One region of the Vibrio sp. Isolate22 genome, then DNA from elsewhere that is predicted to be linked to it. Evidence: predicted binding sites of a transcription regulator. Region 1 holds the regulator's gene; each other region holds the start of a gene.
The links. Region 1 encodes PurR, which represses purine synthesis genes. Its sites were predicted from a motif close to TNANGNAAACGTTTNCNTNA; they were not measured.
Positions count from the first base shown of each region.

Region 2: a site for PurR is predicted at 2,481-2,500, ahead of glpX (class II fructose-bisphosphatase). Genes of this name have one in related genera too.
Region 3: a site for PurR is predicted at 2,541-2,560, ahead of folD (bifunctional methylenetetrahydrofolate dehydrogenase/methenyltetrahydrofolate cyclohydrolase FolD). Genes of this name have one in related genera too.
Region 4: a site for PurR is predicted at 1,360-1,379, ahead of pyrD (quinone-dependent dihydroorotate dehydrogenase). Genes of this name have one in related genera too.

Region 1 covers NZ_JAKEUW010000030.1:47,682-51,897, reverse strand. Annotated here, with positions in the region: gene torD (molecular chaperone TorD) at 210-857, shown strand; gene purR (HTH-type transcriptional repressor PurR) at 1,174-2,178, shown strand; cyclic di-GMP riboswitch class I at 2,349-2,434, shown strand; gene L1D55_RS16800 (TfoX/Sxy family DNA transformation protein) at 2,562-3,152, shown strand; gene L1D55_RS16795 (DUF3316 domain-containing protein) at 3,257-3,616, opposite strand; gene L1D55_RS16790 (TVP38/TMEM64 family protein) at 3,996-4,216, shown strand, end outside.
Region 2 covers NZ_JAKEUW010000009.1:65,966-70,181, forward strand. Annotated here, with positions in the region: gene hslU (HslU--HslV peptidase ATPase subunit) at 1-198, shown strand, start outside; gene L1D55_RS07730 (1,4-dihydroxy-2-naphthoate polyprenyltransferase) at 388-1,305, shown strand; gene rraA (ribonuclease E activity regulator RraA) at 1,379-1,897, shown strand; gene zapB (cell division protein ZapB) at 1,993-2,235, opposite strand; gene glpX (class II fructose-bisphosphatase) at 2,560-3,567, shown strand; gene L1D55_RS07750 (metalloregulator ArsR/SmtB family transcription factor) at 3,747-4,216, shown strand, end outside.
Region 3 covers NZ_JAKEUW010000017.1:36,081-40,296, forward strand. Annotated here, with positions in the region: gene L1D55_RS12070 (elongation factor P hydroxylase) at 1-1, opposite strand, end outside; gene L1D55_RS12075 (trimeric intracellular cation channel family protein) at 301-924, shown strand; gene aroC (chorismate synthase) at 997-2,082, opposite strand; tRNA gene L1D55_RS12085 (tRNA-Arg) at 2,351-2,427, opposite strand; gene folD (bifunctional methylenetetrahydrofolate dehydrogenase/methenyltetrahydrofolate cyclohydrolase FolD) at 2,639-3,496, shown strand; gene L1D55_RS12095 (sodium:proton antiporter) at 3,590-4,216, opposite strand, start outside.
Region 4 covers NZ_JAKEUW010000010.1:69,734-73,949, forward strand. Annotated here, with positions in the region: gene L1D55_RS08245 (NAD-glutamate dehydrogenase) at 1-1,207, shown strand, start outside; gene pyrD (quinone-dependent dihydroorotate dehydrogenase) at 1,507-2,517, shown strand; gene L1D55_RS08255 (cell division protein ZapC) at 2,739-3,290, shown strand; gene rlmKL (bifunctional 23S rRNA (guanine(2069)-N(7))-methyltransferase RlmK/23S rRNA (guanine(2445)-N(2))-methyltransferase RlmL) at 3,798-4,216, shown strand, end outside.

The sequences.
Region 1 (4,216 bases):
AACTAGTAACAATTCTAGTGGTACTGAAGATAAATGCCAGAAACATGGATTTTTTTTGATACAAGACAATCTTAAACCTTGCTATTTGTCGTCTAGCACAATTCAATATAGGCATTACTACTAACGAGTAACTTTGCATTTCGCAAATAACCTCGTCATCAGCCTTGGTGTGCGAAAAGACACCACAAGACTAAATCAGGATCTATGTAATGAAAGATACGAAAACGTTCAATGAGCAAAGAGCAGAAATTTACTGGTGGCTATCAAGCTTATTCGCCAAAGAGCTCACTCAAGACGAACTTGACCACTACCATTCTGTTGAAATTCGTTCTTTCTTAACTGGTTTAGGCGAAAATGAAACTCTAAAGCCTGCTATTGATAAGTTGGTTGATGCACTGAACCGCCTACAAACTCGCGAAGATGCACAACTAGAACTGTCTGCTGACTTTTGCGACCTTTTCCTAAAGACAGATAAGCATGGCGCCCTTCCTTATGCCTCAATGTACATCGGTGAAACTGGCCTATTAAACGATAAACCAGCGAAAAAGATGGAAGAGATCATGGCTAAGCACAACCTAGTGGTTAACCAAGATCTAAAAGAACCAGCAGACCACATCGCTATCGAACTCGACTTCTTAGGAAACCTAATCATTCGCTCTAATGAAACAGAATCAGAAGAAGAACTAGAAAAATCGTTCGAAGTTCAGCAACAATTTATCGAGCAACAGCTATTAACTTGGATCCCGAAATTCAACGTTAAGTGTCACGATGTTGATGAATTCGGTTTCTACGCTGCTGTCTCTTCTCTGCTAATGGCTTTCTGTCAATTAGATGCTCAATATTTAGCTGGTGAATAAGGTTAACTGATGACTAGGTAAATAAATTCCGTAGAATGTGACAATTCACCCGGATTTCTGGGTGAATTGTATTGCGAGTATTTTCTAGTCAGTCTAGAATTGTGACCGCAAACGATAAAATATGAAACATTCACGAAATGCTATGCTTATTAAGTTCAGAGCATTTCGGTGTTAAAACAAGCCGCTCACTAGCGGTTTTTTGTTTTTTAACACTTTAGTACCCAAAGAGCCCTACAAATTTAAGCTCTTAGTTAGGTAGCTTAACGGCTACTTCACTCCGTACTTTGGGGAAAGTAGCTTCTAATAGGATAAAACCATGGCCACTATAAAAGATGTCGCTCGCTTAGCAGGCGTATCAACCACAACCGTTTCTCACGTAATCAACAAAACACGTTTTGTTGCAGAAGCGACTCAAGAAAAAGTAAATAAAGCGGTAGACGAATTAAACTATGCACCAAGTGCTGTTGCTCGTAGTTTGAAGTGTAATTCAACACGAACTATCGGCATGCTAGTGACTCAATCAACAAACCTATTCTTCTCTGAAGTTATCGATGGTGTTGAGAGCTACTGCTACCGTCAAGGTTACACTTTGATCCTGTGTAACACTGGTGGTATCTATGAGAAGCAACGTGACTACATTCGAATGCTTGCAGAGAAACGTGTAGATGGCATCTTAGTTATGTGTTCAGACCTAACAGAAGAACTGAGAGAGATGTTAGATCGTCATGCTGACATCCCTAAAGTAGTCATGGATTGGGGCCCAGAGAGTTCTCAAGCAGATAAAATCATTGATAACTCTGAAGAAGGCGGCTACCTAGCGACTAAATACCTAATCGACCGCGGTCACTCAAAGATTGCTTGTTTAAGTGGCCACTTAGACAAAGCAGCCTGTGTTGAACGTATCGCTGGTTACAAGCGCGCTCTAGAAGAAGCAAACATCACTGCAAGTGACGATATGATCATCGAAGGTAACTTCGAGTGTGATACAGCAGTACTTGCGGCAGACAAAATTGTTGAGATGGAAGAGCGCCCTACGGCAGTATTCTGCTTTAACGATACGATGGCACTCGGCTTAATGAGTCGCTTACAGCAAAAAGGCATCCGTATCCCAGAAGATATCTCTATCATTGGCTACGATAACATCGAATTGGCGGAGTACTTCTCTCCACCATTGACCACCGTTCACCAACCGAAGCGTCGTGTCGGCAAGAACGCATTCGAAATTCTGCTTGAGCGCATAAAAGACAAAGACCATGAAAAACGTGTCTTCGAAATGCACCCAGAAATTGTTGAACGTAGTACAGTTAAAACGTTAAATTAACTGATAAATTGAGTTTATTTTCATCAAGCGCACCTTTGGGGGCGCTTTTTTTATCAGCAGACAAAATAAACCTAGTTTCATATAATAAAGATCATTAATTGAAGCAATATCACATTTTGAAATATCAAGTGTGAGCCTCATTCAACAAAAACTTTATTCTATTCAATCAGTCACGCACAGGGCAAATCACTTGAAAAGGTGAGACGCAAAGCTTCCGGCCTAAACCACTCGTTGGTATGGTAGCGGGGTTACCGATGGCAAAATGCAGTAACTACTAATAATTTAGTAATTTACGGCTTATTGACAATGTAATTGCAACATTTTGCTAATCTCTCGGACCTGCTTATTTGGTGGCGTAGTTCAAATACACCGAGATAAATAACATGGATAAACCGATACTAAAGGACTCAATGAAGTTATTTGAGCCCCTAGGAAAAATAAAATCACGCTCAATGTTTGGTGGATTCGGTCTTTTTGCTGATGACACTATGTTTGCTCTGGTTGTTAATGACCAGTTGCACATACGAGCAGACAAAGGCACAACAAAACAGTTCGAGCAACAAGGGTTTCAACCGTACGTCTACAAAAAACGTGGTTTCCCTGTCGTAACTAAATACTTCGCTTTACCAGAAGGCCTGTGGCAAGACCAAGAGAAAATCTTACAACTTGCAACTACGTCTCTGGGTTTTGCAAAAGAAGAGAAAGCTGAACAGTCCGCTGCTAAGCCTACTCGACTGAAAGACCTCCCTAACCTTCGACTTGCCACTGAGCGCATGTTGAAGAAGGCCGGGATTGATTCCGTAGAACGTTTATATGAATCTGGCTCTGTAAACGCATTTAATGCCATCAAGGAATCTCATACGTCCTCTGTCAGTATTGAACTGCTTTGGGCATTAGAAGGAGCGATCAATGGCACGCATTGGTCGGTTATTCCACAGCAACGTCGCGAAGAGCTTATCAGTCGCGTCAATTAACATTGTCAGTACACCCTTTTTTATACAACTAAGCCGCATTTCTGCGGCTTTTTTTTCGATTAGTAACATTAGATAGTTTGCTGTTTTAGCACCCTATCAACATCCTAGAAAGATGGGCGATAATTATACTTAAAGTCGACTTTGACCATCGGAACGAAGTTAATCTCTCCAGATGAGTTCATGATTTCTTTGACTTTGATGCTCCCGTTTCTGATTTCAAACGAACGCACGTCCACCTTTTCAGAAGCTTGAGGTAGGATTTTGCTGAGTTCATAGGAACCCTTGCCGTTTATCTCCATCCAGATTTGTTTACCAGATTCGTAAGCCTGTGATTGGCTCGCAACTACATCCCCTTTAAAGATTTTAGATTCTACAGCGGCTCTATGATAGACACCCGAACCCATAGCTTGGAAAGAGAAAAGGCTTGTTGTAGCGATAACCGTCATCATTGATAATAATTTCATAGCTAGCTCCTTAGTTGTCTGCCTGAATAATTATCTAAAACAATCTTCATGCCTCGATTGTTACGTATATAGAACGAACCAAGACCAAAACTCTTTCAATTTTTTATCACTTTTTACGTGGTACAAATTATTTCTCTTAGATTAAGTTATATAAAACAATCCTCTAGCAAAAACTCATAATCTTTTAATCGCTGGATACTTCTCCCAGCTTTATGCTGCGAATTCCTATCGCTTACACAAAGCCAAACAGTTGGGCTAACCGTTCAAACTCTACTAATCGCATAAAATAAATAGTTTTTTATCATCTAATGAAAGTTAATCTATGCTTTGCCTGTCTATCTATACTAATGGTATGCATTGAAAATTTGAGGAAGTATCAATGAGTAAGAAAATGATATTGGGTATTGTGCTAGTCGTTACGATTGTTTTATTAGGCATCAACTTTGGTCAATACCTCACGCTGGAAAACGCCAAAGCACAACAAGCCGTGTTAAACGACTATATAGAAAGTAACTTTATTGTGGCTGCCGCGACTTACTTCATCGCGTATGTATTGATCACCGCTTTCTCTATTCCAGGAGCAGCGGTTGTTACCCTTCT
Region 2 (4,216 bases), on a different contig from region 1:
GCAGCATGGCGCGTAAACGAAACCACTGAGAACATCGGTGCACGTCGTCTACACACTGTGATGGAGCGTTTGATGGATGAGATTTCATTCGATGCAACAGACAAAGCTGGCAGCACGCTAGTGATCGATGAAGCTTACGTGAACTCGAAGCTTGGTGAATTCGTTGAAGACGAAGACCTAAGCCGCTTCATCCTGTAGCACACGAAACTCCAACTTATTGCTCTATCTCAAAGAAATAGCAGCTAATAAGCGAATTCAAGGCCCACTTTCGAGTGGGCTTTTTATTACCTGAAAAATGGGCGTATACTCAAATCACCGCATGAAACCAATACTTACAATATAGGCGCCCTGCTAATCATGGTGTCCTTACAACGAAATAGACTTACGATGAAACAATCTCTTATGATTTGGCTTGATGCCGCACGACCAAAAACTCTGCCTCTCGCACTCGTCTCTATTCTTACAGGAAGTAGTTTAGCGTTCGCCAACGGTCAGTTCTCTTTATCGATCGCTCTGTTGGCCTTTTTAACCGCCACCCTATTACAGATTTTGTCGAACCTGGCGAATGACTACGGTGATGCAGTAAAAGGTACAGACAACGAAAACCGCTTAGGTCCAATGCGCGCCATGCAATCTGGTGCGGTGACGGCTCAAACCATGAAGCAAGCAATCATCCTCAACATCGTGTTTACCATGATTGCTGGACTGATTTTGATTTTCCATGCCTTAACCTCAATTGAAAGTATTCTGTCTTTCATCGCATTAGGCGTATTAGCCATTGTTGCTGCTATCGCTTACACCGTGGGTAATAAGCCTTATGGTTATATCGGCCTTGGCGACTTATCGGTATTTATCTTCTTTGGCTTATTAGGCGTTTCAGGTACTTACTTCCTACACACAGGTCATGTTGAACCAAGCCTCTTCCTTCCTGCATTAGGTTGTGGATTGATGGCGGTTGCAGTACTCAATATCAACAACATGCGTGATATCGAAAACGACAGTGAATGTGGTAAACGCACCATGGCGGTTCGCTTGGGGCAACGTAAAGCTAAGCAATACCATTTTGCTCTGCTTGGTTGTGCACTTGTCTCTTTCGCGATTTACCTACTGATTCAAGAAAAACCCGTTTGGATCAGCCTGCCGTTTTTACTCAGTATTATTATTGTCTACAAACATGGTAAAGCGGTTTGGGAAACAGAAAAACCCGCTCAAATTGCACCTATGATGCCTGTTATCGTGAAATGCTCGCTGGTCACTAACCTATTGTTTGCAGGGGTTGTCGTAGCTCAAACTCTATTGAGTTAATTGAGACTAATCATTGCAAAGGGATCAAGCACCGATATACTCAAAGTAAGCTCATTGTTCAAAAGGTATACTAATGGAATACAACACTTCAGCACTGTGCGACATATATTTGGATCAAGTTGATGTCGTGGAGCCAATGTTCAGCAACTTTGGTGGACGTGCCTCTTTCGCAGGACAGATCACGACATTAAAGTGCTTTGAAGACAACGCTTTGATTCGCTCGGTGCTAGAGCAAGACGGTCTAGGGCGTGTGTTGTTAATCGATGGTGGCGGCTCACTGCGTAAAGCACTGATTGATGCCGAGATGGCCCTACTTGCCGAAGACAATGAGTGGGAAGGTATTGTGGTGTATGGCTGCGTTCGCGAAGTCGATGAGCTGGAAGACATGAACCTAGGTATTCAAGCACTGGCTTCTATTCCTGTTGGAGCAAGCCAAGATGGTGTCGGTGAGCTAGATGTACCCGTTAACTTTGGCAGCGTAACCTTCTTACCGGAAGATTACCTCTACGCCGACAATACGGGCATTATTCTTTCAGCCGAACCTTTAGACGTTGAACTTGACCTTGATGCTGATGAAGAAGAAGTCGAGTAGTTCTATCTCTTCATAAGTCACTCACAATAACCAAGAACACAAACAGAAACGCCCGCTACTGAGTAGCGGGCGTTTTTTTAAATCTGAAGAGTGAATTACTCTACTTCATCCATTTTACCAAGAAGGTTACGGATGCGATCTTGCCATGCAGAGTGCTCTTCTTGCATCTGCTGAGTTTTTTGCTCTAGCTCTTGACGGCTTGCTTTAAGTTCACCAGCTTCTGTTGCTAGTGCTTGTTTCTCTTCTTTAAGCTCTTCCACTTCCATTTGAAGAAGTGCAATCGTATCTACTGCTGTTTGAATTTTTGCTTCTAGTTGCTCTAGTACTTCAAAAGACATTCTGGCCTACCTTTAAGTTATCCATTTGATGGTGAAGGTTCACTCCACTTATTTCCCCATTCTACTCAGCAGAGCAAGGATAAACACTCAATATATTCGATATTTTGCGCCATTCGATGAAAAAAACAGCGCTTTTTACCGAATATTGACGTTAATTCTTACAGCCACACTCGCAAACCAATTATTTTGATGAATATTAGTGGTTTTTCACTGCTCATTGATCAAAAGCAATCTGCAAAAAGCAAAAAGGCAAACGTTTCCTTTTGGATATGGTAAAATCCGCCGCGAAATTTCTATTCCCCCTTTGAAAATTTTGGAGTCCGCATGAAACGCGATTTAGCAATGTCATTCTCTCGTGTCACAGAAGGTGCAGCACTGGCTGGTTACAAGTGGCTTGGCCGTGGCGATAAAAACGCTGCAGATGGCGCTGCTGTAGAAGTCATGCGTAGCCTACTAAACAAAACCGAAATCAGCGGTGAAATTGTTATTGGTGAAGGCGAAATCGATGATGCACCTATGCTATACATCGGTGAAAACGTAGGTGTGGGCGGCGACGCTGTCGACATCGCAGTTGACCCAATTGAAGGGACGCGCATGACAGCAATGGGCCAATCAAATGCATTGGCAGTATTGGCTGCAGGCGAAAAAGGCAGCTTCCTAAAAGCGCCTGATATGTACATGGAAAAATTAGTCGTTGGCCCTGGTGCTAAAGGCGCTATCGACTTAGCTCTACCGTTAAAAGAAAATCTAGTAAACATTGCTAAGGCTCTGGGTAAAACACTCGACACGCTAGTAGTAACCACACTGGCTAAGCCACGTCACGACCAAGTAATTGCAGAGATGCAAGCGATGGGCGTTCGTGTATTCGCAGTGCCAGACGGTGATGTAGCAGCATCTATCCTAACCTGTATGCCAGACAGCGAAGTTGACGTAATGTACTGCATCGGCGGCGCACCTGAAGGTGTAGTTTCTGCCGCAGTAATTCGCGCACTAGACGGTGACATGCATGGTCGTCTACTACCTCGTCACGAAGTGAAAGGCGATACAGAAGAGAACCGTAAACACGGTGAGCTTGAGCTAGAGCGTTGTGCTGAAATGGGCGTAACCGCTGGTATCGTGTTGAAGATGGAAGACATGGCGCGCAGCGACAACGTCGTATTCTCAGCAACGGGCATCACTAAGGGTGACCTGCTAGAAGGTATTTCTCGTCAAGGCAATATCGCTACAACAGAAACGCTACTTATCCGTGGCCGATGCCGTACGATTCGCCGCATCAAATCAATCCACTACCTAGAGCGTAAAGATCCAGAAGTGGTTGGTCACATCCTGTAATCCTCATATCGAGTGAAACAGAATATTCAAAGGCTGATACCAAGTATCAGCCTTTTGTTTTATTGCCCTGTCAGATTCTCACCCTTGCTATTGATAGGTCGGTAACTGTCAAAATAGTAAATGGTTTGCTTTATAAACACCTTGCCTCATAATAGTAAGGTTCATGAGGTAGGGATAGTATGAAAACAAGCGACAAAATCTTACAGACCATTAAGCGTCAAGGCGCAGTAACAGCCAAACAGCTGTCAGAAGAGTTTGGTATGACGACAATGGGTGCAAGGCAACATCTGCAAAGCCTGGAAGATGATGGCATTCTCGCGTTTCATGACGTCAAAGTGAAAGTCGGTCGTCCGACTCGTCACTGGTCTCTTACTCAGCACGGCCATAGTCAGTTTTCAGACCGTCATGGTGAACTTACGATTCAAGTCATTGATGCCGTAGAAAATCTATTCGGAAAAGAAGGCTTAGCTAAAGTCGCTGCCGAGCGTGAACAGCACACATTAAAACAGTATCAATCTGCCCTGTCTGATTGTGACAATCTAATCAGTAAGCTGGAAAAGCTCACCCAACTTCGTGAAGAAGAGGGCTATATGGCTGAACTGAAAGAACAAGACGATCACTACATCTTGATTGAAAACCACTGCCCTAT
Region 3 (4,216 bases), on a different contig from region 1:
TAGAATCAAATTAAAGTAAAAAGAACAGGCGCATTTTGCGTTTTTTTACGCGCTCGGTAAAGCCCTATTAGGGGTAATGACATTAGCAATATCGTTATCCTACAGGTGGACAATCGATTGCAGCATCCAGATTACACCACTTTTAGGTGAATGATTAGTTTAGCTAATCTGAAATGCTTATTCACGGTACAAATATTCATTCGTCAATCGCCAGTTTTACTACTACACTCGCGCTTCATTTTTATATCTCCAAGGCCTATAAGACTCCAATTTATAGACCTAAATAATAGAGCTACAGCAATGCTACTAAGTGTTTTGTATATCATTGGCATCACGGCAGAAGCCATGACCGGCGCTCTCAGTGCTGGTAAACAAAAAATGGATTGGTTTGGTGTAATGTTGGTTGCCAGCGCAACGGCTATTGGCGGTGGTACAGTGCGAGACATCTTGCTTGGTCACTACCCGTTAGGTTGGGTTGAGAACCCTGAGTTTCTCGCGATTACTTGTGTGGCTGGCGTTGTCACAACAGGCCTAGCTAAGTGGGTTATTAAACTTAAAGGCTTGTTCATTCGTCTAGATGCACTGGGTCTGATTGTATTCAGTATCATTGGTACTAAAGTGGCGATGAACATGGGCCTTCATCCAATGATCTGCATGGTATCAGCACTGGTTACTGGCGTATTTGGTGGTTTGCTGCGTGATCTTATCTGTCGCCAAACACCTCTGGTGCTGCATGAAGAGCTTTACGCTTCTATCGCACTGATTGCTTCAGGCTTATACCTAGGCTTACTTGAGTTTGGCATTAACGATGTAACCGCAACGATTGTTACGCTTGTAGTTGGCTACTTGCTGCGCATGGCAGCGGTAAGATTCAAGTGGCGCTTGCCTTCATTCCAGCTTGATCCTGAAAGCTCTGTGCATTAATAGCAAATACCACTAGAAAACAAAAAGGGTTGCTCCAACAGGAAGCAACCCTTTTTTTCATTCACTCAATCGTTAGATTTGAGGAGTATTCGTCGTTACGCCATGGTTCTGACCACGATGACGCAATAGGTGATCGAGTAGAACAATCGCTAGCATCGCTTCTGCAATTGGCACCGCACGAATACCAACACATGGATCGTGACGACCTTTAGTGATTAGCTGCGTCGCTTCACCATCTTTAGTGATAGTGTCACCCGGTACCGTAATGCTTGATGTTGGCTTAAGCGCAATGCTTGCCACAATATCTTGGCCAGTAGAGATACCACCTAAAATACCGCCAGCATGGTTGCTAGTGAAGCCTTCTGGCGTTAATGGATCACGGTGTTCGCTACCGCGTTGATTAACCACATCAAAGCCATCACCAATCTCAACACCTTTAACAGCGTTAATGCTCATCAGCGCGTGCGCGATATCGGCATCAAGACGATCAAAGATCGGCTCACCAAGGCCTACCGGCACTTTAGTCGCGACCACTTGAATCTTCGCACCGATCGAGTTGCCTTCTTTTAGTAGGTCGCGAATCAGTTGGTCAAATTCAGGCACTTTATCTGCATCAGGGCAGAAGAAAGCGTTGTTTTCAATCTCGTTCCAATCCACTTTATCAATTGAGATGTCACCCATTTGAGAAAGATAAGCTTGGATTTCAACACCAAATTCTTGTTTTAGGTATTTCTTCGCAATCGCACCAGCTGCAACACGCATTGCTGTTTCACGAGCTGAAGAGCGACCACCACCACGGTAATCACGCACACCGTACTTTTGATGGTACGTGTAATCAGCATGGCCTGGGCGGAATTTGTCTTTAATTTCGGAATAGTCTTTAGAGCGTTGGTCTGTATTTTCAATCAATAGACCAATAGAAGTACCCGTAGTTTGGCCTTCAAATACACCTGATAAAATCTTTACTTCATCCGCTTCACGGCGAGCCGTTGTATAACGAGAAGTACCAGGGCGACGACGATCCAAATCTTTTTGAAGGTCTGCTTCGGTAATTTCTAATCCTGGTGGGCACCCATCTACGATACATCCTAGTGCGATACCGTGACTTTCTCCGAACGTGGTCACGCGGAAATGTTGTCCGATACTGTTTCCTGCCATTACTTCCTCTAAATCAGCCATCAGCAGAAGGTTTGATTCTAAAACCCGCTGGTGAACAGCTTTACTTGTCTATTCTTCGTAAATTCATAGTGGCTTTATTACTAAATGATGTAAACCCCAAAAAAGGAACAATTTTAACTTTCTATTACATGAGCCGAACGAAATGAATAAGAGAAGGAAATAACTGGAGCTTTAAAAGAAGTGTTTTATGATGGATGAAATGCAAAAAACCCGACAACTCAGAGAGCTATCGGGTTTCTTTAAATAATGGCACGCCCTGAAGGATTCGAACCTTCGACCACATCCTTAGAAGGGACGTGCTCTATCCAGCTGAGCTAAGGGCGCGCTACAGGAAAGAATTATACGAATTCGAACCATGAAAGCAACGGCTTTATGTAACATTCTGATCTAAGTGAGTAAAAAAAGGGCAACAAACATATAAGTGTTGGAAAATAGAGCAAAGCAATCGTTTGCTTGATGGTAATCAAAAAGATTTTCTGGAATAATGCGCCAAAAACATCAGCCACTAACTTGAATATCAATACTAAGGAAATTCATGACTGCTCAAAATATTGATGGAAAGCTAATTTCTCAAACGGTTCGCTCCGAAGTTGCTGCGCGTGTAAAAGCTCGTACTGAAGCTGGATTACGCGCTCCGGGCCTAGCGGTTGTTTTAGTGGGTGAAGACCCTGCTTCTCAGGTTTACGTTGGTAGTAAGCGTAAAGCGTGTGAAGAAGTTGGCTTCGTATCTAAATCTTACGATTTGCCAGCCACTGCAACAGAAGATGAACTGTTAAACCTAGTAGACCAACTGAACCTAGATCCAGAGATCGACGGTATTCTGGTTCAACTGCCTCTACCTGCTGGCATCGATAGCACTCACGTTCTTGAGCGCATCACACCAGAAAAAGACGTTGATGGCTTCCACCCATACAATGTCGGCCGTTTGGCTCAGCGTATGCCTAAGCTTCGCTCTTGTACGCCAAAAGGTATCATCACCCTGCTTGACCGTTACAACATCGATTTACGTGGCAAACACGCAGTTGTTGTTGGTGCTTCAAACATCGTAGGTCGCCCAATGACCCTAGAACTGCTTCTAGCAGGTTGTACAACGACGACATGTCACCGTTTTACTAAAGACCTTGAAGGCCACGTACGTCAAGCAGACGTTGTTGTGGTTGCGGTAGGTAAGCCGAACTTCATTCCTGGTGCATGGATTAAGAAAGGTGCAGTTGTGGTCGATGTTGGTATCAACCGTTTAGATTCTGGCAAGCTAGTCGGTGACGTTGAATACGATGTCGCGAAAGAGAGCGCAAGCTTCATCACACCTGTACCGGGTGGTGTAGGTCCAATGACAGTAGCGAGCCTAATCGAGAACACAATGATCGCTTGTGAGCAATTTCACTCGAAGTAATCTGCGAACGACAAACCTGTCAACGACAGTATAAATAGAATTAGAAAGCCGCAGCGTGATATACGCTGCGGCTTTTTTAATAAAGAGCACTTACTACTTGTATGGAGTCTCGACTTTCTCGACCTGTTCTGAAGGTGGCAACAAACTGATGATCTCACACTCTGTCGATATCAGCTTTTCTAAATCAGCCCCTTGAGTAATTAAACGGAAGTCCCCGTCATTGATGACTCCAAGCAAAATCGCTTTAGGATAAAGCGCGTTAAACTCATTCAGATCAAATGCCTCTGTCAGCCCTGTACTCTTAATTTGGCTACCTTGTGCCATTAATGAGTTGAGCTTGGAGTAGGTCACGCCTTCCTCAAATAGACTTCGGTTGCCATCTCGACTCACTTGGTGTCTCTCGTGCTTGCTTTCTGGTGACTCAAGCTCAAAAACCTTATTGGCACCAAACTCGTCTTGATAATGCATGCTGACTAACGGGTTAGTTTGGCGATAAGGTGAGACAATCATCGCTCGACCTATCCCATCGAGCTCCAAATTGTTTTCCGCATGACTAGAAGCTGGGTTACCAAAGTAGACATTCAAGCTATCCATGCGCGCCAACCGAATGCTCTCCCAGTTGGTATCTGCAAGCACACTATTGATGTTATGAGTTGCGAGCACCTTGGCAAACTGTCTTGCGAAGTGGGTGGCACCGAAGAAGATAACCCCTTGCGCTTT
Region 4 (4,216 bases), on a different contig from region 1:
CTGCCAAGCTGAGTCTATTTCGGTAACTGAACATCAAGGCGTGAGCTTAGTTAAAGAACAAATCCGCTTCATTCACACAATGGAGAAAGCAGGGTATCTGGATCGTGGCCTAGAATACATTCCAGATGACGAAACTCTGCTAGAGCGTGAGAAGCAAGGTCAAGGTCTGACCCGACCAGAGCTATCTGTATTGATCGCTTACGGTAAGATGGTTCTGAAAGAAGATCTTGTGAGCGATGATATTGCGAATGATGAGTTCCATGCTCAACAACTGATGCAATACTTCCCAACTGAGTTACGCCGTAACTACTCTCAGCACATGGATAACCATCCACTGCGTGCAGAGATCATTGCGACGGCACTTGCTAACCAAATGGTTAACGAGATGGGTTGTAACTTCATCACTCGTCTGCAAGAAGAGACGGGCGCAAACATTGTCGATATTGCTAATGCTTACGCGGCATCACGTGAAATCTATGGTTTGGGCCAAGTGCTTAAGAGCATTCGTGAACTGGATAACATCTCTAGTTCAGAGGCTCAATATGAGTTGCTGTACCATGTACGTCGTACACTGCGCCGTTTGACCCGTTGGTTGCTAAGAAACCGTACTGGCAAGCAATCTGTGAAAGCACTCGTTGAACTTTACCAAGGCGATGTAGTAGCTATTACTGAGAAACTGGATGAAAACCTGGTTGCTTCAGAAGTAGAAGAACATCAAGCAATGGCGCAAGTATGGATTGACCAAGGCGTAACCGCAGAATTGGCGAACTCAGTCGCGCGTCTGTCTAGCTTGTACTCAGCACTGGATATATCCACAGTGGCTCGTGAAACGGGTAAAACAGTACAACAAGCGTCTAAGCTTTACTTCAATCTAGGCGACCGTTTGTCTCTGCACTGGTTCTTGAAGCAAATCAATGGTCAAGCAGTCGATAACAACTGGCAAGCATTGGCACGTGCTGCATTCAGAGAAGATCTGGATTGGCAACAACGCCAGCTAACAGGCCAAGTTCTTAACTGTGGTTGTGGTTCAGATCTTGATGTGATTAAAGCGCTCGATGAGTGGATGGAAAGCAACTCTGTTTCTCTACACCGCTGGGAAAGCATCCTGAACGAATTCAAAGTGGGTTCTGTTCATGAGTTTGCTAAGTTCTCAGTTGCGTTGCGTGAATTAATGCTACTTAATCTAAACTGCATGTCGAAAGACTAACGATTAGATAGACAGTAATAAAGGGCAGGCCATTTGGTCTGCCTTTTTCGTTTTGGGGTGCGACTGGTTTGCGCTTACAGAGTGTCAATCAATTCACGGGGCACTAAAGTGATTCATTGGAAAGTGAAGTAAAGGTGCTCGATATGCTAAATATACGATAACGTTTGCTTAATAAAGAAGCTCATTCGTTAGCAAACTCGATTATCTTACCCTTACAGACAGTAATAGATTGAATAGTTGGGGAAATAAGTAAATAATATCGCCCCGTTTACACGGGGCTTTTTTCTATCGGAGGCACAATGCTTTACCGTCTAGCCAGAACTGGCTTTTTCCAACTTGATGCCGAAAAGGCACATGATCTCGCAATTCAAAACTTCAAGCGCTTTACTGGCACACCTATTGATCTTTTGTATCGCCAACAATTACCTCACCGACCTGTAGAGTGCATGGGTCTTACTTTCAAAAACCCAGTTGGCCTAGCGGCTGGCCTAGATAAGAACGGCGAATGTATTGATGCATTTGGCGCAATGGGTTTTGGTTTTGTAGAAGTAGGGACTGTTACTCCGCGTCCACAAGCAGGTAACGATAAACCTCGTTTATTCCGTCTTGTTGAAGCTGAAGGTATCATCAACCGAATGGGTTTCAATAACCTAGGTGTAGATAACCTTGTTGAGAATGTTAAGAAGTCAAACTACGACGGCATCTTAGGTATCAACATCGGTAAAAACAAAGACACACCGATTGAAAAGGGCGCAGAAGACTACTTGATCTGTATGGAGAAGGTATATCAATACGCAGGTTACATTGCGGTAAATATCTCTTCACCAAACACACCAGGGCTACGTTCTCTACAATACGGCGAAGCACTTGATGACTTGCTGTCTGAACTTAAGGCAAAACAAGCGGAACTAGAAGAGAAGCATGGTAAGTATGTTCCTCTGGCTCTTAAGATTGCTCCGGATCTAAGTGATGATGAAATCAGCCAAATTTGCGAATCATTGATCAAAAATAAGATCGATGGTGTGATCGCAACGAACACGACATTGGATCGTTCAATTGTCGAAGGCATGAAACATTGCGACGAAGCGGGTGGCCTAAGTGGACGTCCAGTTCAATCTCGTAGCACTGAAGTAGTTCGTAAACTTCACCAAGAGCTAGGTGACAAACTGCCGATCATCGGGGTAGGTGGCGTTGACTCTTATGTTGCTGCAAAAGAGAAAATGATGGCAGGTGCTAAGCTTGTACAAGTTTACTCTGGTTTTATTTACAAGGGGCCACGCCTTGTAGCTGACATTGTCAAAAACCTGTAGTTTGAAAACTATGGTCGTTATAGAACATCAATATCAGAAGTATCTATAAACTGACATCGTCTTACTAAAAGAGACACTGTAACTCCCTGAGTTGTAGAGAAAAGCGATAAGAAAGAGGAATTCATTTCCTCTTTTTTTTTGCCTATTGCTCAGTAAAATTACTGCAATTGAAGGTAATTTTGCGTTTTACCTAATGGAATGGTTCAACAGTGTGAGACGAAATGATGCTTAAACCTAGCGATACATGGAGTTGGTATTACGATGAACAGCAATGTTCATTAATGCTAAACCTCGGAGAGGATATGATTTTCAAAACGAATCTGGTCCGCAATAAGCTGGTGGACTGCGCGTTTCGAGATAATGAATTCACCGTTGATGACGCATCCTCATACCAAACCTTCAAAGAACAAATTTCTGGCTTAGAGCTATCTGAGCCTCGCCAAGCAGAACTAGCGCTTTACTGCGTGGCTGCGAAGCGTTTCCACAAGCCTGTACAACCAAAGAGCTGGTTCTTCGCACCTCAAGGTGCAGGACATGAGTATCCTCAGGAAGGGGATATTGTACAAATGAATAACGAGCATAGCCTTGGTTACTTCATCGTCTTAGAAGTGGGCGAGTGTGCGAGCTTATGTGCATTTGTAGACCTAGAAGAGTTCCTACTGACTCCTTCAAAGGGATTACGCTTTGGTGACTCGATCAAGGTGATGCACGATAGAATGCTTGATGCTAACGCGATTCTGCATCAATCTCATCATATTGCGATGGTTGGCTAACTCAAATTTAATACATCATTTCGGCCATACGTCGCAGCGAACAACCTCATCAAACCTTCCAAATAATCGGCTTAATAGCCGATTTTTTTGTGCCTAAAAAACCTCACCCTGATAAATGCATCACTCATTAACCATCAAAATAGTGAAGTTAAGACGATTTTTTTACGTTAATTTCACCTTGTTTACTTCCCCGAAAATGTAATTTACCCATATTTATTCCCTGTTTTTGTTCTTTTGTAGCTAAATTCCACCCTTATTTTTAGTTTGGTATATACCAATTTTGGTGTGAATATAAATTCACAAGGGCGAATTGCTCGGAAATTGGGTGTTAAACGAGTGAGTTCGTTAGGTCTTATGTTTTAAGGGGATGTGGGTAAGCGATCGCTTCAGTAATGAGTATTTGCTAGCCAGTTAGTCGAAAGATTCAATGAAAAGACGAGTTTAGAGTGATGCTCTGGTAACAAAATCAGGTATAATCGAGCTCATTTTTATCAATAAAAGAACACTATGAATCAATATCTAGCGGTTACCTCAAACGGCCTTGAGAATTTATTAGTTGAAGAACTAACCCAACTAGGGATTACAAACGCAAAACCTGTTCAGGCAGGTGTTAAATTCAAAGCGACCAATGAGCAAATTTATCGTTGTTGTTTGTGGAGTCGTTTGGCTTCTCGATTTGTACGTGTCCTTTCTGAATTCACTTGTCAGGACGACATGGATTTGTACCTATCGACCACAGCGGTTAACTGGGTGAATCAATTCCATAGCTCTAAGCGTTTTGTGGTTGACTTTAATGGTACTAACCGCGAAATCCGCAATAGCCAATATGGCGCGATGAAAGTTAAAGACGCTATCGTCGATTGCTTCGAGAAGAAGTCACTACCTCGTCCTTCTATTAGTAAAGAAAACCCAGACGTTCGTATTCA